4 regions of the Streptomyces sp. NPDC020192 genome follow, and region 4 is predicted to be linked to each of the others. Evidence: riboswitches for the same ligand, from Rfam matches in the RefSeq annotation. Region 4 holds a riboswitch; each other region holds the start of a gene.
What was found. A riboswitch is a leader RNA that binds a small molecule or an ion and turns the genes downstream of it on or off. The one in region 4 is predicted to bind cobalamin.
Positions count from the first base shown of each region.

Region 1: linked by a shared signal. The riboswitch ahead of ACH47Z_RS03070 (prenyltransferase/squalene oxidase repeat-containing protein) and the one ahead of ACH47Z_RS00315 (cobalamin biosynthesis protein) in region 4 are both predicted to bind cobalamin.
Region 2: linked by a shared signal. The riboswitch ahead of ACH47Z_RS05665 (CbtB-domain containing protein) and the one ahead of ACH47Z_RS00315 (cobalamin biosynthesis protein) in region 4 are both predicted to bind cobalamin.
Region 3: linked by a shared signal. The riboswitch ahead of ACH47Z_RS12655 (ribonucleoside-diphosphate reductase subunit alpha) and the one ahead of ACH47Z_RS00315 (cobalamin biosynthesis protein) in region 4 are both predicted to bind cobalamin.

Region 1 is NZ_JBIRXG010000001.1:660,377-667,294, reverse strand. Features, by position in the region: gene ACH47Z_RS03085 (ABC transporter ATP-binding protein) at 1-946, opposite strand, end outside; gene ACH47Z_RS03080 (CbiQ family ECF transporter T component) at 943-2,031, opposite strand; gene ACH47Z_RS03075 (SCO2322 family protein) at 2,024-2,680, opposite strand; gene ACH47Z_RS03070 (prenyltransferase/squalene oxidase repeat-containing protein) at 2,677-3,903, opposite strand; cobalamin riboswitch at 4,018-4,151, opposite strand; partial or broken gene ACH47Z_RS03065 (phosphotransferase family protein) at 4,211-4,603, shown strand; gene ACH47Z_RS03060 (hypothetical protein) at 4,983-5,843, opposite strand; gene ACH47Z_RS03055 (XRE family transcriptional regulator) at 6,109-6,702, shown strand; gene ACH47Z_RS03050 (hypothetical protein) at 6,699-6,918, shown strand, end outside.
Region 2 is NZ_JBIRXG010000002.1:268,143-275,060, forward strand. Features, by position in the region: gene ACH47Z_RS05650 (helix-turn-helix transcriptional regulator) at 139-1,008, shown strand; partial or broken gene ACH47Z_RS05655 (acyl-CoA dehydrogenase family protein) at 1,085-1,192, shown strand; gene ACH47Z_RS05660 (enoyl-CoA hydratase/isomerase family protein) at 1,189-2,292, shown strand; cobalamin riboswitch at 2,391-2,533, shown strand; gene ACH47Z_RS05665 (CbtB-domain containing protein) at 2,570-2,791, shown strand; gene ACH47Z_RS05670 (CbtA family protein) at 2,813-3,565, shown strand; gene ACH47Z_RS05675 (histidine phosphatase family protein) at 3,698-4,267, opposite strand; gene ACH47Z_RS05680 (hypothetical protein) at 4,513-4,788, shown strand; gene ACH47Z_RS05685 (hypothetical protein) at 4,838-5,029, opposite strand; gene ACH47Z_RS05690 (hypothetical protein) at 5,204-5,992, shown strand; gene ACH47Z_RS05695 (ABC transporter ATP-binding protein) at 6,139-6,918, shown strand, end outside.
Region 3 is NZ_JBIRXG010000005.1:174,733-181,650, reverse strand. Features, by position in the region: gene ACH47Z_RS12665 (NACHT domain-containing protein) at 1-1,219, opposite strand, end outside; gene ACH47Z_RS12660 (GNAT family N-acetyltransferase) at 1,375-1,929, shown strand; cobalamin riboswitch at 1,931-2,059, shown strand; gene ACH47Z_RS12655 (ribonucleoside-diphosphate reductase subunit alpha) at 2,184-4,547, shown strand; gene ACH47Z_RS12650 (ribonucleotide-diphosphate reductase subunit beta) at 4,547-5,560, shown strand; gene ACH47Z_RS12645 (cytochrome P450) at 5,641-6,918, opposite strand, start outside.
Region 4 is NZ_JBIRXG010000001.1:54,443-61,360, reverse strand. Features, by position in the region: gene ACH47Z_RS00320 (cobyric acid synthase) at 1-527, opposite strand, end outside; gene ACH47Z_RS00315 (cobalamin biosynthesis protein) at 524-1,486, opposite strand; cobalamin riboswitch at 1,584-1,726, opposite strand; gene ACH47Z_RS00310 (hypothetical protein) at 1,869-2,096, opposite strand; gene ACH47Z_RS00305 (anion permease) at 2,128-3,387, opposite strand; gene ACH47Z_RS00300 (lysozyme) at 3,541-4,296, opposite strand; gene ACH47Z_RS00295 (class II aldolase/adducin family protein) at 4,771-5,433, shown strand; gene ACH47Z_RS00290 (alpha/beta hydrolase) at 5,589-6,716, shown strand.

The sequences.
Region 1 (6,918 bases), 610 kb from region 4:
ACCGGACGTCGGCGATGTGCCGGTGAGGTGGGGTTTCCGGAGTGGGGCGGCGGAAGAGACGTCGGCGGGCGGGGTGCCCGGGGTCGGGGCCGGGCGGGGGTTGGGGCGCCTGCCGGCGCTTGCCGGGTGCCGCTGCCAGACGCCCTCGCAGGTCACCCGCTCTGCGGCGGGCGTCACGCACCGTCAGGGGAAGCGGGGACCAGCCGGCCAGGCGGCCCAGGTCCACCACCGGCGGGTACACCGGGGAGACCGCCATCACCTCGGACGGGGTGCCTACGATCGGGGCCTCGCCCGGGGACGGGAGGAGGACGAGGCTGTCGGCGTAGTGGATCACGCGTTCCAGGCGGTGTTCGGCCATGAGGATCGTCGTGCCGAGGTCGTGGACCAGACGCTGGAGGACCGCCAGGACCTCTTCCGCCGCGGCCGGATCCAGGGCGGAGGTCGGTTCGTCCAGGACCAGGACCCGCGGGTGCGGGGTGAGGACCGAGCCGATCGCGACGCGCTGGCGCTGGCCGCCGGAGAGGGTGGCGATCGGACGGTTGCGGAGTCCCGCCAGGCCCAGCAGGTCCAGGGTTTCCTCGACCCGGCGCCGCATCACCTCCGGGGCCAGACCCAACGACTCCATGCCGTAGGCGAGTTCGTCCTCCACCGTGTCCGTGACGAAATGGGCGAGCGGATCCTGGCCCACCGTGCCGACCACGTCGGCGAGTTCACGCGGCTTGTGGGTGCGGGTGTCACGGCCGGCGACGGTGACGCGGCCGCGCAGGGTGCCGCCGGTGAAGTGCGGCACCAGTCCGCTCACCGCGCCGAGCACGGTCGACTTGCCGACCCCGGACGGGCCGACGAGCAGCACGAGTTCACCCTCCGGCACCTCGAAGTCGACGCCCCGGACGGACGGTTCGGCCGCGCCGTCGTACGTCACGCTGACATCCTCGAAGCGGATCACGACGGCTCCTTGGGGACGACGAAGGCGGGCAGGAGGGAGAGGAGGATCGCCGCGGCCGGCAGCAGGGGGAGGGACGGTGCGACCAGCGGGACGACTCCCGGGTGCAGGGCCTCCGGGTCGCGGGCCGAGGCGAGCGTGAGCAGGGCGGCGACGGCGGCGCCGGAACCGGTGACCAGCCAGGCCCGCGCGTCCCACGGGTCCGGGCGGTACCGGGTGCGCGGCGAGCGCCGGCCGCCCAGTTTCAGGCCGGCGAGCGCGGCGGCCACCCCGGCGAGCAGCACCGGCAGCCCGTACGTGCCGCCCTCCGCGGTGAGCAGCCCGTACGTTCCGGCGCACACGCCCAGCAGGCCGCCGAGGGTGAGCGCGGCCGTCGTACGGCGGACCCGGGCGGGGACCTCGACGGTACGGCCGTACCCCCGGGCCTCCATCGCGGCGGCGAGCGCGACCGAGCGCTCCAACGCGCCCTCCAGGACCGGCAGTCCGACCTGGAGCAGACCCCGCAGGCCCCGGTCCGGACGGCCGCGCAGCCGGCGGGCGGCGCGCAGGCGCTGGACGTCGGCGACGAGGTGCGGCGCGAAGGTGAGGGCGACGACGACGGCCACGCCGGTCTCGTACAGCGCGCCGGGGAGGGACTTCAGCAGACGGCTCGGTGCGGCGAGGGCGTTCGCCGCGCCGACACAGATGAGGAGGGTGGCCAGTTTCAGACCGTCGTACGCCGCGAAGAGCAGGGCCTCCGCCGTGACCCTGCCGCCCAGCCGGATGCCCTGCGCCCAGTGCGGGAGCGGGACTTCGGGGAGGGTGAGGAGGGTGTGGGTGCCCGGGATGGGGGAGCCCAGCGCCACCGCGAAGAGGAGGCGGATGAGGAGGACGGCGAGGGCGAGTCTGGCGAAGGCCGGGTAGGAGCGGGCGGTGGGGGTGGGGGAGCGGTGCGTCGCGACGACGTACGCCGACGCGGATATGAGGAGGGCGAGGAGGAGGGGGTTGGTGGTGCGGGTGGCGGCCGTACCGAGGCCCAGCGCCCAGAGCCACCAGGCGCCGGGGTGAACAGCGGTCCGGTGCCTGGCGGGGGTTGGGTCGCTATTCACTCCGTCGCCGCCGTGCCTGCCACACCGCCGCGCCCGCCAGGAGAACGACCACCCCCACGCCGATGGGCAGCCCCAGCGCGGGGCCGTTCGCCGAGTCGACGCGTTTGCCGCCGTTCCCCTTCGGGGGGCTTGTCCTCTGTGTGCCCGAGACCTGTTCTCCGCACCCCTTCTGCGGATACCCCGCGATGGCGCAGAGCAGGGCGTTGGTGTCGTAGCGCAGGGGTTTGGCGACGGCGGCCAGGGCGTCGGCCGTCGTCGCGTCGGCCGGTACGCGGGCGCAGGCCGTTCGGCCCGTGGGCGGGGTTTCGCCCGACGGGGCGTCCGCCGGGGTGCCGAAGTCGAGGACGAGCGCCACCCGCTTCATGCCGGACCCCGCCGGTGTGGACGAGCAGATGGCGCTGAAGTCCGCCGTGCCACGGGGCCGGCCGGCGTCGGCCGAGTCCGCGCTGACCGCGAACCGGAAGCCCTCCACCGCGCCGTCGTCGGGGCGGGCGGTCGACGGGCCCTGCGTGGCGTACGTCCAGTGGCCGTCGGTGCGCTCCCAGAAGGACCAGTAGCGGTAGCCCGTGGCGTGCGCCGGGGCCACCGCAGCGACCAGCACGGCGAACGCGGCCAGCAGCAGACCCGTGGCCCGGCGGACCGCCGTCACAGCTGCTGCTTCTTCCGGCCGCTCAGCAGGAAGCCGATGCCGATGCCCGCGACGAGGCACACGCCGACGAACCACCACACGCCGAACGCCGAACCGCCACCGGACTTCCCGGACTTCTCGCCCTTCTTGGTCTCCTGCCCGGCGGAGGCCATGCTCGGGGCCGGGCCCAGCGCGTTCAGGGACCGGACCAGGCTGGTGCCGCCGAAGTCACCCGGCTGCGCGCCGACCGCGTGCGCGGCGAGGATCAGCTGGGCGTAGGCCGCCGGGCCGCTCTGCTCGGCCCAGTGCGCGGCGTTGTTCTCCAGCCAGGTGTACGACCGCAGCGCCTGGGCGAGGCGCCCGTCGGCGGCGAGCGCGACCACCGTGTCCGCCGTGTTGCCGAAGTCCGGCTGGTCCGCGGCCCCGGGCAGCGTGGACGTCAGATGGCCGGTCCTCGCGACCACCTTCGCGAGGTGCCCGCCCGCGTTGTCCGCGACCTGTGCCGGGGTGAGGTGCTTGCCGGTGACGCACGCGTCGTTGCCGGGCGCCTTGCCGGTCGTCGTGACGAACCCCTTGCCGAGCGCACCGAGCACGCCCGCCGCCGTCGCGTCCGCGTTGGCGTACAGCGTGCCCTTCTTGCCCGGCTGGAAGGCGAGGCCACCGCCGCCGACCTGGCCGCAGGGGATGGACATGGCGGCCAGCAGGTCGTAGGGGGACTTGCCCCCCTTGCCGGCGCTCGCCGGGTCCGTGCCGACGGCGGTCAGGGCGCCGATGACGACGGAGGTGGAGTTGGTGTCGCTGGCCCCGCCGGGGGAGTAGCCCCAGCCGCCGTCCTTGTTCTGCACGGACTTCAGCCAGTCCACGGCCCTGCCGACCGCGTCCGCGTGTCCGCCGACCGCCTTCAGGGCCTGTACGGCGGCGCCCGTGCTGTTGGTGTCCACCATGACCTTGCTGTCGCAGGCCTTGTCCGGGGCGGCGCGGAACGCGGCGAAGGCGCCGTTCGCGCACTGCTGGCCGGCGAGCCAGTCCACGGCCTTCGCGGCCGGCTCGTAGCCGAGCGTGCGCTGGGCGATCAGCGTCAGCGACTGGCGCCACACACCGTCGTACGTGGGGTCCGTCCTGCCGTACAGCCCGGACGGGATCGCGACCTTGGGCGACGGGGACGGCCCGGCGGCCGTGGCGGGCGCGGCGGCGGCCAGCACGCCTACGGCGGCGAGAGCCGCTGCGCTGCGGCGGACGTTCATGGTCGGCGACTGCCTCTCCTGCGGGGAGCCGGGCAGCGCGCGGGGACCCCCCGGGCGGCTCGGCTCCGTAAACCTCGACGGTGCCGTGCGCGGCGGGCCGCCGAGCACGCGAGCCGGTCAGCATCCCGTCCGGGTCGGTCCGGCTCACCGCCCTTGGGGCGGTTCACGGATGGGGGAGGGTCAGCGCCGGAATTGCACCGGCTTCCCCCTGTACGGGTGTGATGACGACCCCGCCACCTTACCGGCAGCCCCGCGCGAGCCGACGAGTGGCTGTGGGCACAGGGCGGCGGTGACTAGGGTCACGGTCATGACGACGACGGGGAGACTGCTCGGCTCGGGCCGCTCGGCGGACGTGTACGAGATCGACGACGCGTGGGTGCTGCGCCGGGACCGGGACGGCTGGGGCGACGCGGCTGCCGAGGCCGCCGTGATGACGTACGTACGACACCACGGCTATCCGGCACCCCGGGTACGCCCCACCGCCTCACCCACCGACCTGGTCATGGAGCGCCTCTCCGGCCCGACCCTGCTGACCGCCCTCACCGAGGGCCAGGTGGACCCGGCGGAGGCCGGCACCCTGCTCGCCTCCCTCCTGCGCCGCCTGCACGCCGTACCGGGCCGCGACCCGGCCGCCCCGCACACCCGCGTCCTCCACCTCGACCTCCACCCCGACAACGTGATGCTCACCCCGACCGGCCCCCAGGTGATCGACTGGTCCAACACCGAGGACGGCCCCCCGGCCCTGGACTGGTCCATGTCGTCCGTGATCCTGGCCCAGGTCGCCGTATCGGACACCGCGTTCGCGTCCCCGGCGTTCACGATGCTCGAGGCCCTCCTCCCCGACCCGCCGGAGCTGACGGAGGAGGCCCTGGGGGAGGCACGGCGACGGAGGGCGGCCAACCCGACGATGACACCCCGGGAGGTCGAACTCCTGGAAGACGCCGTGCACTTGATACATAGGGTGGGACAGCTTCCCTGGGGGCGCGGGGCTGTATCGAGGTGCGGCTCCGCCGCGCGGGCGCGAGCAACCACGACGGACAGTCAGCCCGAAGACGGTCGAACCCTCAACGGCGAAACCGCTAGGCAGCCCCGAGTACCCGATCACACTCCGCCGCATCCTCCCCTTCCACCACCCGGTACAAGCGGCCGTCGGCCGAATCCGCGAAGCGAACCGCCGCGGCCCGCTCCCGCCAGGGCACCGCGTCGACCACCGTCCCGCACGCCAGCGCCAGAGCCACCCCTGCCAGATCCACCCCGGTCGCCCGCTCCACCAGCAGGGGAATCAAGTCACCCGGCAGATAGGGCAGGACCCCGGTCACCCGAGGTCCCCGCCCGGTCAGTCGGAGACGCACGTGCGCGATGGTGTGCGTGAGCCCGAGCGCCCGTACCGCTCGCTCGACGGTCTGCCGCAGGAACCGATTGTGCAGCAACCCGTCATGGGCGTGGACCGAGTGCCGCAGCGGCGAGCGACCGTGCGACCCGGGCGTCGTACGGGTGAGCGCGACGATGCGGACCTCGTCGTCCAGGACGACGGTCTCGGCGGACACCAGGGGCCCCGCGGTGTCCTCGGGCCCCTCCGGTACCACCCGGTGCCGGGCGAGCCGGTCCCGTAGCGCCGCTGGGTGCGCGCAGGCCGCGGCGGTCTCGTACGGCAGGCCCGGCAGCCGCAGATACCCGGTGATCCGCGCGGCGGTGCGCAGATGCTCCCGGGTCCAGGTCAGCACGCCCGCGACCGGGTGCCGGTCCGTGTACCGCGCGATCGCCTCCGCCGTCTCCGCCTCCCGTGCCGGGTCGGCCGCGAGGTGGCCGGAGAGGAAGGGGCGCGCCCAGTCGGGTACGGCGGTGTCGACCAGGATCACGGGGCGGAGCTCGGCGATCCGCTCCAGCGGGAACCCGTACGCGGCCGGGCCGGCCCCGAGCAGAAGGACGGGCTGCGGCATCGACGCATCACCTTCGCTGGTCAGGCGGGTGGGACAGAGAAACACCCCGGGTGCCGCTCCCCCATAGGCGGCACCCGGGGCGGGTCTGAAGCTTGCTCTCTGTGCCGTGATCCTCACCCACTGCTCCCGCAACTGTCAACTATTCCTGCCTCCTTGGGCAGGGAGCGTTGTCAGCTCTGGTCGGCGAACGGACGACCGGGTAGCCTCGCGTCTCGTCCAGTCGCCCAGTCACCGAACCGGCGACACACGCTCAGGGGGGACCTCGGTGAGTGACGCCTACACCTCGCTGGCCGAAGTCCTGGCCAGACTGGGGGAGTTGACCGGCCGCCCCGGCCGGCTGCCGGAGGCCCTCGACGTGGCCGACCTCTCCCATCGCACCGGCATCCCCGTCGGCATCGTCGTGGAGCTGCTCGGCGGCGGGCGGGCGCCCGAGGACTGTCTGGCCCAACGGGTGCGTCAGCGGCTGGACTTCATCCGGGAGACCCGGCGCCGGCCCGACGGCAAGCGGTACTCGCTGGACGAGCTGGCCAGGATCGCCGGCACCAGCCGGCAGTGGCTGAGCGAGTGGCGCAAGAGCGGGATGCCGGGCCTGGAGCACACCGACCGGCTGCGCCGCTTCTTCGGACTGCCGGCCGGCTTCTTCACCGCCGACGAACCGGAGGCACTGCACGAAGCGCTGCAGCCCGTGCTCCAGGGACTCGAGGCCGAGGCGGATCCGCTGCTGCGGCTGCGCGAGAGCGGCCTGGTCCGGCTCGCCGCCCGGGCCCCGCAGATGAACGCCCGCCAGCTCGCCACACTCGCCGACCTGGCCGAGATGATCATCTCCTCGGAGCGGGCGGAGGAGGACATCCGCCGGTGAAGCCCTCCAAGTCGCCGAAGTCCGCCAAGTCGCCCAAGCGCTTCCTCGACCGGCTGGTGCGCGACACCGCCCGCACCCTCACCGGGCCGACCGGGGCAGAGGCCTTCCTGCACACGCTGTGCGCCACGCTCAGCCCGCAGCTGGACCGCCCGGTCCGGCTGAAGTTCGTCACCTTCCCGCCCGAACTGGACGTCTCCGGAGTCACGCTCGCGCTGG
Region 2 (6,918 bases), on a different contig from region 4:
CTACCGGCCGACGCTGCCCGCGAACCCCCACCGGTCCCACCGGCCCGAGGCCGGAACGCTGTAGCCACCGGGTACCGGGTCCGTACAGGTACTGACAGGACCCCCCACCCGCGGATCTCCCGGCTTAGCCTGGATTGCGTGAGTACCGAGAGCGACATCCGTGCCTTCCTGGCCTCCCGCCGCGCCAAGATCAGCCCGCAGCAGGCCGGGCTGCCCGCGTACGGCGGAAACCGGCGTGTGCCGGGCCTGCGCCGGGAAGAGGTCGCCCTGCTCGCCGGCGTCAGCATCGACTACTACGTCCGCCTCGAGCGCGGCCACCTGGCCGGAGCCTCGGAGGAGGTCCTCGGCGCCGTGGCGAACGCCCTCCAGCTCGACGACGCCGAACGCGCGCACCTCCACGACCTGGCCCGTGCCGCCGCCAAGCGCCCGACCCGGCGGGCCAGGCGTGCCCGCGGGCCGCTGCCGGACAGCGTGCTGCGCGTCCTGGGGTCCATGACGGACTCCCCGGCCTTCATCCGCAACGGCCGCCTGGACATCCTGGCCGTCAACCGTCTGGGCCGCGCCCTGTACTCCCCGCTGTTCGCCGACGGCGCCGCCCCGCCCGTCAACATCGCCCGCTTCAAGTTCCTCGACCCCCGCGGGCACGACTTCTTCCCCGACTGGGAGGAGTCCGTGAACACCACGGTGTCCCTGCTGCGCACCGAGGCCGGACGCGCCCCGCACGACACCGGCCTGACCGGGCTGATCGGTGAACTGGTCACCCGCAGCGAGGAGTTCCGCACCGCCTGGGCGAAGCACAACGTGCGGCTGCACCACACCGGGCGCAAGTCCTTCCGCCACCCCGCCGTCGGCGTCCTCACCCTCGACTTCGACGCCATGGAACTCCCCGCCCAGCCCGGCCTCACCCTCACCGCCTACAGCGCCGCACCCCACACCCCCGACCACGACGCCCTCCAGCTCCTCGCCAGCTGGGCGGCCACCCACGACCAGCCCAGCCCCGCCGGCTGACCTGCCGGAGGCCGGCTGCACGGTGTGAGCCGACCGGCGTGACACAGTTCCTCTCCGGCGTGAGCGTCGCGCGTGCGGCATTGAGAAGATCGTCCGCGACCTGCGAGCGCACCGGATTCTGGAAGGAACCAACGAGATCATGCGCGTCATAGCGGCCCATGGCCTGCCGAAGGTGTTCGGATGACCGGCACCGCGGGAGGCGGCCTGCCGCACACCGACGAAACCGTCCTGTTCCGCACCGCCGGACGGGCCGCCCACATCACCCTCAACCGGCCGAAGGCCCTCAACGCCCTCGACCACGAGATGGTCCGCCGCATCGACGCGGCCCTGACCGCCTGGGAGCACGACCCGGCGGTGGAGACCGTCGTGATCACCGGCGCCGGGGAGCGCGGCCTGTGCGCGGGCGGTGACATCCGCGCCGTCCACGACGACGCCCGCGACGGCGACGGCGCCGCCTCGGCGGCGTTCTGGCGCGACGAGTACCACCTCAACGCCCGCATCGCCCGCTACCCCAAGCCGTACGTCGCCCTCATGGACGGCATCGTGATGGGCGGCGGAGTCGGCCTCTCCGCACACGGCAGCGTCCGGATCGTCACCGAACGGTCGCGGGTGGCGATGCCGGAGACCGGCATCGGCTTCGTCCCCGACGTCGGCGGCACCTACCTGCTCGGCCGGGCACCCGGCGAGCTGGGCACCCATCTCGCGCTGACCGGCGCGCAGATCGGCGCCGGTGACGCCCTGCTGTGCGGGCTCGCCGACCACCACATCCCGTCCGCCGCACTCCGGGACTTCGTGGACGCTCTCGCCGTACAGTCCGTGCCCGACGCCCTGGCGCGCCACGTACAGCCGTCGCCGCAGGGTGAGTTGGCCGAGCGCCGGGACTGGATCGACTCCTGCTACAGCGCGGGTACGGTCGAGGAGATTCTCCAGCGGCTGCTCGCCCACGGCGACCCGAACGCCAAGGAGGCGGCCGAGACCCTGCTCGCCAGGTCGCCCACCGCCCTGAAGGTCACCCTGGCCGCGATGCGCCGCGCCCGGCGTCTCGGCTCGCTGGAGCGGGTACTCGACCAGGAGTACCGCGTCTCCTGCGCCGCGCTGGGCACCCACGACCTGGTGGAGGGCATCCGCGCCCAGGTCATCGACAAGGACCGCAGTCCCCGCTGGTCCCCGGCAACCCTGGCCGAGGTCACCGACGCCGACGTGGCCCGCTGCTTCGCCCCGCTCGGCGACCGGGAACTGGGACTCGCCGGGCCCAACTCCGGCCCGCAGGCGGCGGCCTGCTGAGCGCCTGGGCCCCGACGCCGGACGGCGCCGCCGGGCGGGAGCCGAGCCCGTCCGGCGCGAGAGGAAGATCACGCCGGGCCGAGGCGGTCCTGGCCCCGCCCGCGCCACGCGGTACGGTCCGTCCGATATCGACGACGGCGAGACGGAAGCCGGTGGGAACCCGGAACGGTCGCGCCACTGTATGCGAGAGCCCCTAGGGGCGCTTGTGAGTCAGACCCGTGGCCGTCGTCCCCTGCATCACCGAGATGGGACGCGAACTCCCGGAGGAGGTTCTGCCATGGCGCAGACCGTCGCCCAGCCGACAGCCACCACTCCGGCCATCCCCGCCAAGCTGCCGCTGAAGGCGATAGCTCCCTGGGCGGTCTTCTTCGGCATCCTGATGATGATCCTGCTGTACTTCGTCGGCGCCGAGCAGGGCGCCACCTCCGTGTTCAGCGGCACGGGTGTCCACGAGTGGGTGCACGACGCCCGCCACCTGCTCGGTTTCCCCTGCCACTGAGGCGGGGGATGCCGCGCGCCCATGAGTTCCGCAACCGTAAGAAACCTCCTCGTGCGGGGCATGCTCGCCGGCCTGGCAGCCGGCGTGCTCGCCCTGGTGGTGGCGTACGTCCTCGGTGAGCCGAACGTCGACAAGGCGATCAGCTTCGAGGAGGCCCACTCCCACGAGCACGAGATGGTGGTCGTCTCCCGCTCCCTGCAGTCCACCGCCGGTCTCGCCACCGGCGTCCTGGTCTACGGGGTGGCGTTCGGCGGCGTCGCCGCACTCGCGTACTGCTTCGCCCTCGGCCGGGTCGGCCGGTTCGGCCCGCGGGCGACGGCGCTGCTGCTGTCGGGCTGCGCGCTGCTCGCCGTGTACGTCGTACCGTTCCTGAAGTACCCGGCCAATCCGCCGTCGGTCGGCAGCCCCGACACCATCGGCAAGCGGACGACCCTGTACTTCCTGATGATGCTGCTCAGCGTGCTGCTCGCGGTCGCCGCCACCATCCTGGGCAAACGGCTCGCGCCGAGCCTGGGCACCTGGTGGGCGACGGTGGTCGCGGTGGCCGGCTTCGCCGTCGTGATCGGCCTGGCCTACCAGTTCCTGCCGGCGGTCAACGAGGTGCCGACAGGCTTCCCGGCGACCCTGCTGTGGCGGTTCCGGCTCTCCGCGCTCGCCATCCAGACGGTGCTGTGGAGCGGTTTCGGCCTGCTCTTCGGAGAACTGGCCGATCGGCTGCTGAACCCCAAGCCCGTGTCGACCCGCTCCGGGAGGACGGTGCCGGCAGCCGACTGAGCGGATGCGCGACACGAGAGGGCCCCTCGGAACCGGCGAATTCCAGGGGCCCTCTCGCCTGCTCCGGGTGCCGGGACATCCCCAGCCCTGCCTGCGCCGCGACGCGGCTCGAACCTCGGCACGGCCGCCGCCTCAGCCGGCCAGGGGATGCCCGAGCCGCAGATTCCAGCGTCCGGCGCGCCCGCTCAGCTCCGTGACCGTCAGCGGCGGCACGTCCAGCCGCCAGAAGACGGTCGCCGGCAGGCCCAGGGCATGAACGGCCGTGGCCCGTACGACCTCCGGCTCGACCACGGCGAGCGTACGGCCGTCCGCGTCCCGCACGCCGTCCAGCCAGCGCCCGACCCGCTCGCACACGTCCCGCACCGACTCCCCGCCATGCGGCGCACACGCCGGGTCGGTCAGCCAGCGCCCCACCTCGGCGGGCTCGACGGCGCCCACCTCCTCCAGCGTGCGGCCCCGCCAGCGGCCCACGTCCAGCCCCGCCAACTCCTGCGGAGCGGGGCCGTCGAGCCCGAGCGCCGCCGCGGTCTCCCGGCACCGCACACTCGGCGAGACGAGCACACGGGCCGCCGAGGGCAGGGACCCCGCCGCCGAGCGGGCCTGGGCCGCGCCGCTGTCCTCGATCGAGCCGCCGTCGTCGAAGCGGGCCTGCCGCAACGACGCACTCATCGCCGGGGACACGAGGAGAACTCGGCTGGTCACGCTGTCACTCCTGCTGCTGTCGTCACGTGGCAGCGGGCCTCGCCCCGGTTGCGAACCTAGCATCCGCGGAATCCACCTCGCCGAAACGCCGGACGGACAACGCTCCTTGTGGACCACGCGCGCCGCCCCGCCCGTCGTGCCGGATCCCGTGCCCGTCCGGATCGGGAACAAATCCGGCACATCGCGCGCTGCTCAGAGTGACGACGGCAGGGGCCGACGGTGGGCGGTGGAGGAGCGTGAGAAGGATGACGACGGCAGGGAACGACCGGCATGTGGGGCTCGACGGGACTTCTGCGGACGAGCGCCGTCTCGTGACCAGGTGCGGGCGCAGGATCGAGGTACGGCGCCTGCGGTTCGGACGCCCGGACCGGCCCGTCAGCCGGATCGCCCTGGACGTGGGTCAGGACCGGGGCGGTGTGCCGGGCGTCTGGGCGGCACTCACCCCGGAGGAGGCACGCGGGCTGGCCCGCCTTCTCCTCGCACAGGCCGACGCGACCGAACAGCCCGGTCCGTCTTCGTGAGGCCGGCACCGCCCGCCGCTCGTCAGCCGATGTCGGCGGGCGCCGTCGACTAGTCGATGGCGCGCTTGCGGGCCGAGTCGAGCGCCGGCGTGCGGAACAGCTCGTCCCCGGTGCGGAGGTACGCCATCCAGAGGGTTCCCGGCCAGAATCCGCCCACCCAGTCGCCGTTCTGGGAGAAGACCCACTTCCCGAACTTCGTCCCGACCGGGAAGGCGCTCACCCCCGGCGCGACAGCGCTCACGGTTGACCTCCAACTCGGCGGTATGGCAGGGACGTTGAGCGAGTCTGGCGCGGCGGTCATCCGTGCGTACATCCATGTGTGTCATGTCCATGTACGTGAACTCGTGGGCCGTGCCCGTCTCTCTCCCGTAGACTCGCCGACGATCATGAAGGCTGCGACTCGGGGGAGTGTGCGATGGTCGGCGCGCCGCGGAACCGCACGGGAGGCCGGACCGGGAACCGGAACTACCTGAAAGCGCATCATGCCGCCTGGGCGGTGTTCCATCCCGCCTGGATACCCGAGCCCCTCGACCCGTCCGTCGAGCAGCTCAAGCGCATCCGGGTCGCCGCCGGTACCGTGGCCGCCGTCGGCGTCTACACCTTCGTCGAGGGCGGCTTCGCCGTCGACGAGATGCTGCAGAACCTGCTGGTCGCCTCGGTCGTCCTGCTGCTCGTCACCCCGCTCACGGTCGGCATCATGCTCTGGATCTGGCGGCGCGGCGGCAGCCTGCGACCGCTGCGTCCCGCGCTGCTCAGGGCGCTGGGGCTGCTGCTCACCTTCGTCGGCTCCGTCGTCGTGACGGTATGGCTGCTCCAGAACGGCACCGCGCTGCTCGGCGGCGGCCTCCTGATCATCCCGCTGAGCCTCGTGACGCTGTGGCTGGTCTGGTTCGTGGGCGCCGGCGCCCTGCGGGTCACGGGGAACTTCTTCGGAACGGCAGCGGTGCACCGCTGTCTGCCGCCCCTGCTCGCCATCGTCACGACCTGGCTGATGGCCCTGCCCGATCTGTTCACCGGGGATTTGCACGGCCTGGGCCTCAAGCTCGGCATCCTGTTCATCCTCGGCGCGCCGGTGACGGTCACGGCCATCGCGCTGCTCGAAATGTCCCGTCTCAAGCGGGACCACGGCATCCGGCTCGCCGTCCACCCGTCACTGTCCACACCCCTGCCGCCACACCCGTACTACAACAACCCCTACGCATAGGCCAGTTGAGGCACAGGCTCACCCCGGAAGCGCCACCCGGAACGGGGGCCACGGTTGGCTTCCGTTCCCCTAGCGTTCAACTGGCCACCCCTGTCACCGTTGTGTGCCCTCCTTAACCTCCTTGAGGCTTGTGAAGGAAGGGGCACATGGACACACTCCCTGCGGTCCGGGCGCGCGGAATCACCAAGTGTTTCGGTGAGGTCGTCGCCCTCGACGGCATCGATCTGGACGTGGCGCAGGGTCAGATCCACGGCTTGGTCGGGCCCAACGGCGCGGGCAAGACAACGTTGCTCGCGCTGCTGCTCGGCCTGGCCGTCGCCGACGGCGGAAGCCTGGAGATCCTCGGCACGCCGGTCGGGCGGGCGTACGCCGCTCCCGACGGTGTCGCCGGATTCGTGGACGGGCCGGGTCTGTACCCGTCGCTCACCGCACGGCAGAATCTCGCCGCGCTGGCCGCACTCCGCGGCGACGACGCCCGAACGGCGGGCATCGACGACGTACTCGACCAGGTCGGACTCACCGATGTCGCCGACGACAAGACCCGCGGCTTCTCCCTGGGCATGCGTCAGCGGCTCGGACTCGCCGCCGCCCTGCTCACCAGGCCCCGGCTGCTCGTGCTGGACGAGCCGTCCAACGGCCTCGACCCGGCCGGCAAGAGACACGTACACGGTGTGCTCAACCGGCTCGCGGCGCAGGGAACCGGCGTCGTGCTCTCCAGCCACCGTATGGACGACCTCGAGGCGCTGTGCTCCGAGGTCACCATCATCGCCACCGGACGGGTCGTCTTCACCGGCCCGCTGAGCAAACTGGCCGCCGAGAACCGCGAACTCGACTACCGGCTCGTCACCTCCGACCCGCAGGCCGCCCGCCGGCTGGCCACCGAGGTGCCAGGGATCCGGACGGTGGATGGCGTCAGACCCGAATCG
Region 3 (6,918 bases), on a different contig from region 4:
CGCGGTCCCACGTCTCCAGCAGCCACAGCCGTAGCGTGCTGCGATCCCGGCTGCGGGTGTCCAGCCGGTCCGCGTCGGGGTGCGGACAGTCGCGCTCCAGGTCGCCGTGGTGGTGCAGTTCGCGGGCAATCTGCAGGTAGATGGGCGAATCGGTGACCTCCGCGGTCTCGACGATCCAGTCCACGCGGCGCTCGTCCGTCTCCGGGACCCGCGCCTCAACGAAGCGCAACGCCTGCTCCTCGCCCAGCGGTTCGAGTTCCACGATCGCGGCGGAGGTGCTCTCCAGCGGGCTGTGCGGCCGGGACGCGATGACGAGGGGCAGCTTGTCCTCGTGGGCGCGCTCGATGGCCTCGCGGATGATGTTGTCCCGGTTCTCCTGGAACCTCTCGTCGAGGACCGCCTCTTCCAGGCCGTCGGCGAGGACGACCACCTTGTCGTCGGCGAGCAGCTGTTGCCAGACCCGGTCGTTCTTGGTGCGCGCCAGAATGCCGTGGGGCGCCTCCTCGGCGAACCGTTGCCTGGCCAGACGCTCGAAGTTCAGGTCGGCCCCGGTGGCGTCCCGCAGCCGGATCGGCACGGGAACGGCGTGCTGCCGGGCCAGCAGTTCGGTGAGCCGCACCAGCACGGCGGTCTTGCCCGTGCCGACACCGCCGACGAGCAGATACGGCCTGCGGGTCTCACGCTGTCGCAGCCGCTGGGCGATGACCCGGGCGACCTCCTCACGGCCCACGATCTCGGCCATGTCCGGCCCGGCGGTGAGCACCAGTTCGCGCGGATGCCTGCGCGCCTTCGCGAGATAGCGCCGCTTGGTCCAGCTGTACCAGACGAACAGGAAGAATGCGGCAGCGACGGAGGCGGCGAGGAGCGGACCGACGAAGCGGAGCACGGAGTCGAACCCCGTACTGGACCTCTTGCGCCACTCCTCGAAGGGGGTCGTGTGATGCGTGAACAGGATCCAGAGACCCTCCGCCATCCACATCAGGAGCAGGCACAGGAAGAACGCCCAGATGATCCGGGTCGCGTTGGTGTACGAGAACCATCGGCGCCACTTCTTGGGGCGGATGGTGTCGCGCCGGGCCTCCAGCCCGATCGTCACGTGGTGCCAGTAGCCGAGGAGAACACGCCTGCCCCGGCGCCACACCCGCCTCGGGTACAGCGTCGCCATGGGCGCGCTGCGCAGCCGCTCCTTGCCCGGCGGGTGAAGGACGATCCTCGTCATGGTGCGCGCTCCTTCCGAGACGGATCCCGGCATGGAGGCCCGCGGGCACCTACCTCCATGGAAACACTCACGCCCCGCCCCGCAACCCGGCCACCGGCGGCCGCCGTCCCCGAAAACGCGAGGCCCGTTGTCGTACGCCCCGGCACACTCGCACCATGGACATCCAGATCCGCCCCGCGGACCCCACCGAATACGACACCCTCGGCGAAATGACAGCCCAGGCCTATCTCCAGGACGGCCTGCTGGACTATGGCGAGAGCGACCCGTATCTGCCCGTGCTCAAGGATGTTGCCGCGCGTGCGGCCGCAGCCGAGGTCCTCGTCGCGACAGGGGGCGGACGGCTCGTCGGCGGCGTGACCTTCGTCCCGTCAGGCGGCCCCGTCGCCGACATCGCCGGCCCCGGCGAGGCCGAGATCAGGGCGCTCGCGGTCGTGTCCGACGCACGCGGCCGGGGCGCCGGCGAGGCCCTGGTCCGCGCCTGCATCGAACGCGCCCGCTCAACTGAGGGCTGCACAGCCGTCGTCCTGTCGAGCCAGCGCAGCATGCACACCGCCCACCGGCTCTACGAACGCCTCGGCTTCGTCCGTACACCGGACCGGGACTGGAATCCCGTGCCACACCTGGACGACATCACTCTCCTCACCTACGAGTTGACGCTCCGACACCACCGCGACACAACATCTGGGGGTGACACGACAACCCGGCACTAGATGTATGCTCATCCTCGCTGTCGCCGCAGGGGAATCCGGTGCGAATCCGGAACTGTCCCGCAACGGTGTACTTGTGCGTATCCGCGTACGAGAGTCAGTCCGAGGACCTGCCGGCAGCGCGCGCCCGGCCGTCCGGCTCGGGTGCCTCAGACGTCCGGGCCTCGTGGAGTGGGCTGGTGGACGCGACGCGTGCGCGCTCGTGGCTGCCCCCTGCCCTCCGCAAGGCCCCCGTGCCGAGCGAGGGAGAGCCCCACGTGACCATCGCGCCAGCAGATCCGGCTTCAGCCAGCGGCCTGGACACCGACGGTCCCGGTACCGCGTTGCTGCGGACCCTGACCGAGCTGACCGCCGACCTCCCCGACGCCGACCCCGGCCGGGTCGCCGCCGCCGCGTTGCGCGGCCGGTCCGCCCGCGCCGACGGGGCGGAGTTGCGCGAACTGGCCACCGAGGCCGCCGCCGGGCTCATCTCCGAGGACCCCGCCTACTCGCGGCTGGCCGCCCGGCTGCTGACCCTCTCGATCCGCGCCGAGGCCGCCTCGCAGGGCGTGACGACCTTCACCGGGTCCGTGGCCGTGGGGCACCGGGAGGGTCTCATCGCCGACCGCACCGCCGCGTTCGTACGGCTGCACGCCGAGCGGCTCGACGGGCTGGTCGACAGCGGCGCCGACGACCGCTTCGGGTACTTCGGTCTGCGCACGCTGCACAGCCGTTACCTGCTCCGGCACCCGATCACCCGCAAGGTCATCGAGACGCCCCAGCACTTCATGCTCCGGGTGGCGAGCGGACTGGCCGAGGACGACACGGCCCGCGCACTGGACGAGGTCGCCGCGCTCTACGGGCTCATGAGCCGCCTCGACTACCTGCCCTCCTCCCCCACGCTCTTCAACTCCGGTACGCGGCACCCCCAGATGTCGTCCTGCTACCTCCTCGACTCCCCGCTGGACGAGCTGGACTCCATCTACGACCGCTACCACCAGGTGGCCCGGCTCTCGAAGCACGCCGGTGGCATCGGGCTGTCGTACTCCCGGATCCGCAGCCGCGGTTCGCTGATCCGGGGCACCAACGGGCACTCCAACGGCATCGTGCCGTTCCTGAAGACCCTGGACGCCTCGGTGGCGGCCGTGAACCAGGGCGGCCGGCGCAAGGGTGCCGCGGCCGTCTACCTGGAGACCTGGCACTCCGACATCGAGGAGTTCCTGGAGCTGCGGGACAACACCGGTGAGGACGCCCGCCGTACGCACAACCTGAACCTCGCGCACTGGATCCCGGACGAGTTCATGCGCCGGGTCAACGCCGACGCGCAGTGGTCCCTCTTCTCCCCCGCCGACGTGCCGGAGCTGGTGGACCTGTGGGGCGAGGAGTTCGACGCCGCCTACCGCAAGGCGGAGGCCCAGGGCCTGGCGAAGAAGACCATCCCGGCCCGTGAGCTGTACGGCCGCATGATGCGCACCCTCGCGCAGACCGGCAACGGCTGGATGACCTTCAAGGACGCGGCCAACCGCACCGCCAACCAGACGGCCCTGCCGGGTCACGTGGTCCACTCCTCCAACCTCTGCACGGAGATCCTGGAGGTCACGGACGACGGCGAGACGGCGGTCTGCAACCTGGGGTCGGTCAACCTCGGTGCGTTCGTGACCGACGGTGACATCGACTGGGCGCGGCTGGACGAGACCGTCCGCACCGCCGTCACGTTCCTCGACCGGGTCGTGGACATCAACTTCTACCCGACCGAGCAGGCGGGCCGGTCGAACGCCAAGTGGCGGCCGGTCGGCCTCGGCGCGATGGGGCTCCAGGACGTCTTCTTCAAGCTGCGCCTGCCCTTCGACTCCCCCGAGGCCAAGGCCCTGTCCACGCGGATCGCCGAGCGGATCATGCTCGCCGCGTACGAGGCCTCCGCCGACCTCGCCGAGCGCAGCGGTCCGCTGCCGGCCTGGGAGAAGACCCGTACGGCCCAGGGTGTGCTGCACCCGGACCACTACGACGTCGAGCTGACCTGGCCCGAGCGGTGGGACGCGCTCCGCAGGCGCATCGCGTCCACCGGCATGCGCAACTCGCTGCTCCTCGCGATCGCGCCGACGGCGACCATCGCCTCCATCGCGGGCGTGTACGAGTGCATCGAGCCGCAGGTGTCGAACCTGTTCAAGCGCGAGACGCTGTCCGGTGAGTTCCTCCAGGTCAACTCGTACCTGGTGCAGGAGCTGAAGGACCTGGGCGTGTGGGACGCGCGCACCCGGGAGGCGCTGCGCGACTCCAACGGCTCGGTGCAGGGCTTCGCCTGGATCCCCGAGGAGGCGCGCGCGCTGTACCGCACGGCGTGGGAGATCCCGCAGCGCGGTCTGATCGACATGGCGGCGGCGCGGACCCCGTTCCTGGACCAGGCGCAGTCCCTGAACCTCTTCATGGAGACGCCGACGATCGGCAAGCTCTCCTCGATGTACGCGTACGCCTGGAAGTCGGGCCTGAAGACGACGTACTACCTGCGTTCGCGCCCGGCGACCCGGATCGCCCGTGCCGCACAGGCGCAGCCCCCGAAGACCATCCCCGTCCAGCAGGTCGCCGACCCCGACGCCGTCGCCTGCTCCCTTGAGAACCCCGAGTCCTGCGAGGCCTGCCAGTAATGAGTACCCGTAACACCAATCTCCTCGACCCAGGCTTCGAGCTGACCCTGCGCCCCATGCGCTACCCGGACTTCTACGAGCGCTACCGGGACGCGATCAAGAACACCTGGACCGTCGAGGAGGTCGACCTCCACTCGGACGTCGCCGACCTCGCGAAGCTGACGCCGGAGGAACACCACCTCATCGGCCGGCTGGTCGCCTTCTTCGCGACGGGTGACTCGATCGTCGCGAACAACCTGGTGCTGACGCTGTACAAGCACATCAACTCCCCCGAGGCGCGGCTGTATCTCTCGCGGCAGCTCTTCGAGGAGGCGGTGCACGTCCAGTTCTATCTGACCCTGCTGGACACCTACCTGCCCGACCCGGACGACCGGGCGGCGGCCTTCGCGGCCGTCGAGAACATCCCCTCGATCCGCGAGAAGGCCGGGTTCTGCTTCAAGTGGATCAACGAGGTCGAGAAGCTGGAGCGGCTGGAGACGAAGGCGGACCGCCGGCGCTTCCTGCTGAACCTGATCTGCTTCGCCGCGTGCATCGAGGGCCTGTTCTTCTACGGCGCCTTCGCGTACGTCTACTGGTTCCGCAGCCGGGGTCTGCTGCACGGCCTCGCCACCGGTACCAACTGGGTGTTCCGCGACGAGACCATGCACATGTCCTTCGCCTTCGACGTGGTCGACACCGTCCGCAAGGAGGAGCCGGACCTCTTCGACGACGAGCTCCAGCAGCAGGTCACCGACATGCTGGAGGAGGCCGTCGAGGCCGAGCTGCAGTTCGCGCGTGACCTGTGCGGCGACGGTCTGCCGGGCATGAACACCGAGTCGATGCGCCAGTACCTGGAGTGCGTCGCCGACCAGCGGCTCACCCGCCTCGGTTTCGCCCCGGTGTACGGCTCGGAGAACCCGTTCTCCTTCATGGAGCTGCAGGGCGTTCAGGAGCTGACGAACTTCTTCGAGCGCCGTCCGTCGGCGTACCAGGTCGCGGTCGAGGGCACCGTCGACCTGGACGAGGACTTCTGAGTCTCCCGACACCACCTACCGGCGCGCGTTCGGTGGCCAGGCGGCCTCACGAGCGCGCGCCGGTATCAGGTGCCTCCGTCTCACCATTCCGCGGGCCTGAGCAGCAGGTCGTGCGGGCGGAGCGTGATACCCACGCGGGTGGTGTCGTTCGACCCCGGGACCTGCTCGAGGCGGTACTTCGCGGAGACCGCCGCCGTGATCAGGGTCAGCTGGGTCATGGAGAAGTGGTCGCTGGGGCACTTGCGGTTGCCGTTGCTGAAGGGGCTCATCGCGTACTTCGGCACCTGCGTGGCCCGCTCCGGCAGCCACCGGTCGGGGTCGAAGTCGAGGTGGCGGTCGTAGGAACGGGCGTCACGCTGGATCGCGTACGGGCTGTAGACGATGTCCGCCCCGGCCGGAATGCGATAGCCGCCGAGTGAGGTGTCGGTCACCGCGCGCCGCGTCAATATCCATACGGCGGGCCGCAAGCGCATGGCCTCCGTGACGACATTGTTGGTGTGCGTGAGTGAGCGAACGTGCTCGAATCCGACCGGTCGGCCGCCGGTCACGGATTCGACCTCCGCCCGAACCCTCTCGGCGTGTTCCGGGTGTTCCGCGAGGACTTGGAGCAGCCACATGATCGTGGAGGCCACTGTTTCGCTGCCCGGGGTGAGTATCGCGACGACCTGGTCGTGGATCTCCTGTTCCCCGATGGGCTCGCCATTCTCGTCCTTCGCTTCCAGCAATGCCGTCAGCAAATCGTCCGGCTTTTGACCAGATGCCCTCCGCTCGGCGACGATCTCGTCGACCAGGAGATGCAAATCGGCCAGGGCCCGGTTGAATTCGCGGTTGGCCGGGAACGGCAGCCGGTACAGCGGTCCGAGCGGGACGACCATCCTGCGGTACATGCCGCGGAAGACGGTGGCGAGGTCCACGCTGAGCCGCTCGGCGCGCTCGTCCATGTACTCGCCGCGCAGCAGGCAGCGGGCGGCGATGCGGACGGCGACCCGGAAGGACTCCGAGGTGCACTCGACGGTCGAGCCGGGCGTCCAGCGCTCGGTCAGCGCGTGCGCCTCCTCCTCCATGATCGGCCCGTAGTGGGGGATGGCGTCCAGCCGGAACGCGGGCTGGATGGTGCGGCGCTGACGGCGGTGCCGGGGGCCGTTGGCGGTGGCCACGCCCTCCTTGCCGAGCAGCCCTTCGAGGGACTCCCACAGCGGGCCGTCGATCTTGAAGTCGGGGCTGAGCGCGAGCGCTCCGGTGAGCGCCGGCGTGGTGACGGCGTACACCGTCTTGGGGCCGAGCTTGAGGCGTACGACGTCGCCGTGGTCGCGCAGCCGGGCCATGAAGGCGAGCGGGTCGCGGACCAGTTTCAGGCC
Region 4 (6,918 bases):
AAGGAGGCGAAGACGCCCCCGCGGTCGATGTCTCCCACCACCAGCACGGGCAGCCGCGCGTTGCGGGCGATCCCCATGTTCACGATGTCCGTGCGCCGCAGGTTGATCTCCGCCGGCGACCCGGCCCCCTCACAGATCACCGCGTCATACGTGCCCCGCAACTCGGCCAGGCAGTCCAGCACGGTGCCGAGCAGCTTCTGCTGACGCCCGCCGTGGTAGCCGCGCGCGCTCAGTTCGCCCACCGGCTTGCCCAGCAGCACCACCTGGCTGCTCTGCTCGCCGCCGGGCTTGAGCAGCACGGGGTTCATCAGAGCGGTCGGCTCGACCCGGCAGGCCTGGGCCTGCATGGCCTGGGCCCGGCCGATCTCCGCGCCCTCCCGGGTCACGAAGGAGTTGAGCGACATGTTCTGCGCCTTGAACGGCGCGACCTTCACGCCCTGGCGCACCAGCCACCGGCAGATCCCGGCCGTCACGACGCTCTTGCCGGCGTCGGAGGTGGTGCCGGCGACGAGGAGTCCCCCGTTCACTTCCCACGTCCCTTCAGACCCTTGACGCTTGTGACGAGGAGGCGCGCGGCGACCGTGGTGCCGAGCGCGAGCAGGCCGACGCGGCGGGAGAGCCGTACGGCCCGGTCGATGTCGGTGACCCGGACCGCCCGGCCGGTGTCCCCGCCCAGGACGGGCCGGTGCTCGACGCGGCCGCCGTACGAGAGCGTCCCGCCCAGGCGCACGCCGAGCGCGCCCGCGAACGAGGCCTCCACGGGCCCGGCGTTGGGGCTCGGATGCTTGCGGGCGTCCGTCCGCCAGGCGCGCAGGGCACCGCGCGGGTCGGGTCCGGCCACGGCGGCGAGTACGGCGGTCAGCCGGGCCCCCGGCCAGCCGGCCACGTCGTCGAGGCGGGCGGAGGCCCAGCCGTAGCGCCGGTAGCGGGGGGATGTGTGACCCACCATCGCGTCCAGGGTGTTGACCGCCCGGAACCCGAGCAGCCCCGGCACCCCGGCCACCGCACCCCACACCAGCGCGCCCACCACGGCGTCGGAGGTGTTCTCGGCGACGGACTCGACCACGGCCCGGGCGATCCCGTCGGCGTCCAGCGCCTGCGGGTCCCGGCCGCACAGATGCGGCAGCCGCTCCCGGGCCGCCTCGACGTCCCCGCGCTCCAAGGCCTGCCCGATCGTGCGGGCCTCGCGCGCGAGCGATGTGCCGCCGACGACCGACCAGACGGCGGCGGCGGTCAGCGCGGCGGAGGCGGCGGGGGAGGGGCGTACGGCGCGTGCGGCGACCGTGCCGAGTGCGACGGCGCCACCCGCGCACACCACGGTGTGCAGCGTGCCCCAGCCGCGGTGGTCGCGCCACAACGCGCCTTCCACGGCCGTGGCCGCCCGCCCGAACACGGCGACCGGATGCCCGCGGCGCGGATCGCCGAGGAGCAGATCACCGAGAAGGCCGGCGGCGGCGCCGTACGCGTAGGAGCGATCGGCACCCATGGGCTCAGCCGGCCGTGGGTACAGGAGCGGGCCTGGTACGGGTCCTTCGGCAGCCGGGCATGGCGATCGATGTCCTCACTCAGGGTGTCCGCGCCCTGGTTCGACGAGATTCGGCGGTGAGAGTTCCTGGCTCCCGGGGGTTCTTCCCCGGTGACAGTGGCGGGACCGCGCCGGATTCGCACCGACTTCCTCTCCTGCCGCCGTACATGGCCTGGGCAGTCCACCACGCGCCCGGAACGGCCGTCAACTTGCCGTTGACCTGCAGGGGGAGAGTGTGCCGATCCCCACATCGCGGGGCGCCCGTGACCTCTGGGTATGGCGAAGGCTCCCCTCTGTCCAGGAGAGAGGGGAGCCTTCGTGGTGCCGGGTTCGTGGCGCTCGGTCAGACCTTGGCCACGATCAGGTAGATGCCGTACGCCACCGCCGCCGCGCAGGCCGCGAAGCAGACGTAGGCGCCGGTGACGGCGAGGGCCGCGGAGTCGCCCTGGGCCGCCGCCTTCTCGCGCCGGGCCAGGCCGTTGACGCCGAGGGTGAACAGGGCCACCAGGCCCACCGTGACCGCGAGGCTGACGCCGAAGACGGAGCCGATGGCCGACCAGTCGATCTTCATGATGCTTCCTTGGGTAACCGGATGGCCGGGGTCAGACGGTGGCGGCCGGCGGAGTGGCCGAGGTGGCCGGGGCCGCGGGTTCGGCGGCGGCCGGGGAGGGGATGGTGGCCGTCAGGTCCTCGCCGATCGTGCCCGCCGGGGGCGGGGTGACGGCGGCGATGGCGGTGGTCACCACACCGGCCGGCTCCTCGGTCTCCGCCACGACGTTGGTGTGGTCGACGACCTCGCGGCGGGAGAGCTTCCAGATCGTGGCGCTCGCGGCGACCAGGAAGACGGCGACGACGGCGGTGCCCCAGTCACCGAGGTCCGTGACGGACTCGGCGCCCGCGCCGACCAGCGCGGCGGCCGGGAGGGTGAGGAGCCAGGCGACGACCATGCGGGTCGCGGTGGACCAGCGGACCACACCGCCCTTGCGGCCGAGGCCGGTACCCATCACCGCGCCGGAGACGACGTGCGTGGTGGAGAGCGAGAAGCCCAGGTGGGAGGAGGCCAGGATGGCGGTCGCGGCACTGGTCTGGGCGGCGAAGCCCTGGCGCGGCTCCAGGTCGGTCAGGCCCGTGCCCATGGTGCGGATGATGCGCCAGCCGCCGATGTAGGTGCCGAGCGCGATGGCCAGGCCCGCGGAGAGGATCACCCAGGTGGGAGGGTTCGAGCCCGGGGCGATGGAGCCGCCCGCGATCAGCGCGAGGGTGATGATGCCCATCGTCTTCTGGGCGTCGTTGGTGCCGTGGGCGAGGGAGACCAGGCCGGCGGAGGCGATCTGGCCGGCGCGGTAGCCCTTGCGGGTGGCCTCGCCCTCGTTCTTGCCGCCGATGCCGTAGGACAGGCGGGTGGACAGCATGGCCGCCAGACCCGCGACGAGCGGCGCGGCGACCGCCGGGAGCAGCACCTTGGTCACCAGCACGTCGCCGTGCACGGCACCGAAGCCGGCGGAGGCGACCGTGGCGCCGATCAGGCCGCCCATCAGGGCGTGCGAGGAACTCGACGGCAGGCCCACCAGCCAGGTCAGCAGGTTCCAGAGGATCGCGCCGACCAGGGCGGCGAAGATGACCTCGGGACGGATCCCCTTCTCGTCGACGAGACCCTTGGAGATCGTTTTCGCGACCTCCACGGAGAGGAAGGCGCCCACCAGGTTCAGGGCGGCCGACATGGCAACTGCGATCTTGGGCTTCAGGGCGCCTGTCGAGATGGTGGTGGCCATCGCGTTGGCGGTGTCGTGGAAACCGTTCGTGAAATCAAACGCGAGTGCGGTCACCACCACAATCGCGAGGATCAGCGAGAAGCTTTCCATTTACCCAGGCATTCGTTCGAGGTCATTGGCTGGACGAACGTAGGCAACCTGGATGAACGGAAGGTGAACTGAGACGGGCGTGGCGGTGTCTGAAGGGAGGGGGTGGGGTTCCGCTTGCCACTGTGTGTCGCCCGCGACCCAGGCGCCCCTTGGCTATCGGCCGCGCGCGAAGGTCCGCAGCCGGTCGGCCGACCCGTTGAAGAGATTCTGGTCACCCGGCAGCGTGCCCTCGGTGCCGTACTGCCAGAACGTCCAGTACCGCCAGCCGCCCGGCAGTGTCCCCGGGCCCGAGGTACCGTGCCGGGCGATCCACAGCGCGTGGCTGGAGGAGAACGCGCGGCTGTTGCCGGTGCAGAGCTTCCACCACTGGGTCGTCGTGTAGATCACCGGACGCCGCCCGGTCTCTTCCTTCACCTCGTCGCTGAAGTCCCGGATCCAGCGGACCATCATCGCCTTGCTCAGCCCGTAGCACTTCTGCTTCTTGCTGTACGGGTTGTACTCGATGTCGAGCGCGGGCGGCAGCGTCCAGCCGTCCGCCTGCCAGTCGCCGCCGTCGTGCACGAAGAACTGGGCCTGCGCGGCGCCGGAGGACTGGTCCGGCAGTGCGAAGTGGTACGCGCCCCGGAGCAGACCCGCCTCGCGTGCGCCGTTGTACTGCTCGTCGAAGTAGGGGTTGCGGTAGTCGGTCGCCTCGGTCGCCTTGACATAGACGAACCGCGCGCCGGTCTTCCTGGCGGACGCCCAGTCGACGTGCTCCTGATGCGAGGAGACGTCGTGCCCCCGGGGCCGGCTTTTGACCAGCGCCGGCGGCCCGGCCGCCGCGGCCGCGGGCGCCGCGAGGGCGAGCGCCGCCGAGGCCGCCGCGAGGACACCGGCGCGGCGACGGAAAAGAGTGCGTTCACTGGCCATGCGTCTCCCCGGGTCGGCGGACGAGCGGTCGTCCGACGGGCAAGAGGGATCATTCAAGGCCCGGCGATCACCGAATCAGCGCCACTTTCCGGCGATTCGCCCCGACTTCCGCCCGTTCGGCGGCTTCAGGGGCTTATGGGGCGGGGAGTGGGGCTGTGGTGGCCGGCTCCGATGGCTGGGGGCTTCGGGGGCTTCGGGGGCTTCGGTGGCTGCGCGGCTCGGAAGGCTCGGCGGCTTGGGGGCACGCCTTCCACGCACAACTGCTGGCCGGAAGCGACCGCCCACCCCTTTCCCGGCGGCCCCGGCTGGCAGGATCGCGGCATGGCTGAACAACGGCGGAACGTGGAGCGGGGACGGGTGACGGAGGGGCAGGGGGAGGGGCGGGCGTCGGAGGAGGAGGGGCGGGGGCCAATGGAGCAGGGGCGGGCTTCGGCAGAGCAGGGACGGGTGGCGGCGGGGCAGGGTCGGATCTCGATGGGAGAGGGAGGGGCGGCGGTGGAACAGGATCGGGCGTGGGTGGAGCTGGTCGCGGTGGCGCGGCGGACCGTCGCCGACGGGCTGGTGGTCGGCACCTCCGGCAACGTCTCGGTGCGCGTCGGGGACGTCGTGCTGGTCACCCCGTCGGGCGTCCCCTACGACCGGCTCACCCCGGACGACCTCACCGGCGTCGACCTCACCGGCCACCAGGTGCTCGGCACCCTGGTGCCGACCAGCGAGCTGCCCATGCACCTCGCCGTCTACCGCACGACCGACGCCCGCGCGATCGTCCACACCCACGCCGTACACGCGACGGCGGTCTCCACGCTCGTGCCCGAGCTGCCGCTGGTCCACTACATGGCCGCCGCCCTCGGCGGCCCCGTCCGGGTCGCCCCCTACGCCCCCTACGGCACCGACGAACTGGCCGAGAACATGCTCCGCGCCCTGGAGGGCCGCTCCGGCTGCCTGTTGCAGAACCACGGCACGATCACCTACGGCACCACCCTCGACCAGGCCTACGACCGCACCGCCCAGCTGGAGTGGATGTGCCGCCTGTGGCTGACGGCCTCCTCCGTACCGGGCCTGACCCCGTCCCTGCTGACGGAGACGCAGCTGGCGGAGGTGGGGGAGCGGTTGCGCGGGTACGGCCAACGGAAGTGACCCGCGCCACGCGGCCTGCGATCCACCACAACGGCGCCCAGCCACAACGCACGTACTGCTCAGCGGTGCCGACCCACCCTCCCCACGCCCCGACGGCTCGGCCCCGCCCACCCTCTCCGCTGGCCCACGGCCGCAACCCCCACGACACTGGACAGGTGCGCCCAGTCAGAGCGACCGCCACCGCAGTCACCGCTGTGCTCGCCGCCGGCGCGGCATCCGTCGCCGCCGGGCGGCTCGCCAGCGATGCCGCGCTGAAGGCGCCCGCAGGCCGCCCGCTGCCCACCGAACCCCGCCTCACCGTGCACGGCACGGCGGCCGGCCGCATCACGCTGACCCGCGATCTGGCCTCGCTGCGCCCCGGCACCTACGGCCTCGCCGGCAACGGCGCGCACGCGGTCGTCGGCCTCGTCCTGGACGCGGCGGAGCACAGCGCCGACACCGTCGTACGCCGCCTGGAACGCGTCACGCACGGCACCCTCACCCCCGGCGACCCGGTGTGGCTCACCCCGAACCTGTACGTCGGCAATCCGGACGCCGCCCTCGGCCTCGACCACGCCGACGTCGACGTACCCGGCGAACTCGGCAACCTGCCCGCCTGGTTCGTACCCGGGGCCCGGGACACCTGGGTGATCGCCGTACACGGCCTCGGCACCACCCGGGAACAGGCCATGAACCTCATGGCCCCCCTGCATTCCCGCCGGGTCCCGGTCCTCGCGCTCGCCTACCGCGGCGACCTCGGCGCCCCCCGCCCGCCGGACGGACTGAACCACCTCGGCGAGACCGAGTGGCGGGACGTGGACGCGGCGATCCGCTACGCCGTCCGCTACGGCGCCCGCCGCGTCGTCCTGCTCGGCTGGTCCACCGGCGCCACCATGGCCCTGCGCGCCGCCGAGCACTCCGCGGTGCGCGAGCGCATCGCCGGGCTCGTCCTCGACTCGCCGGTGCTGAGCTGGGAGGCCACGCTGCGCGCCCTCGCCCGGGCCCGGCACACCCCGCAGCCGCTGCTGCCGCTCGCTGTGCGGGCCGCGCAGGGCAGGACCGGCCTGTACGCCGACCGGGCCGCGCGGCCCACCGACCCCGACCTGCTCACCGTACCGACCCTGATCTTCCACGGCCCGGACGACGAGGTCGCCCCCTGGGAGTACTCCCGCCACCTCGCCACCCGCCGCCCGGACCTGGTCGCCCTGCACACCGTGGCACGAGCCCCGCACGGCGCGATGTGGAACGCCGACCCGCAGGAGTACCAGGAGCGCCTACGCCGCTTCATGACCCCCCTGGTGTGAAACACCCCCTGACCCCCGACCCGAGGGGCCACCACCACAAGCCCACCCCGGCCCCCGGCGACCCTGACATCTGGGCAACCCCCCCCGCCCCCGGAGCGGCAGCCACCGATCCCCCCGGCCTCCGGCCACCCTCATCCCGGCCACCCCTGGCCTCTGGCCATCCCCGCCCCCGGCGACCCCTGACCGTCTGGCCACCCCCGGC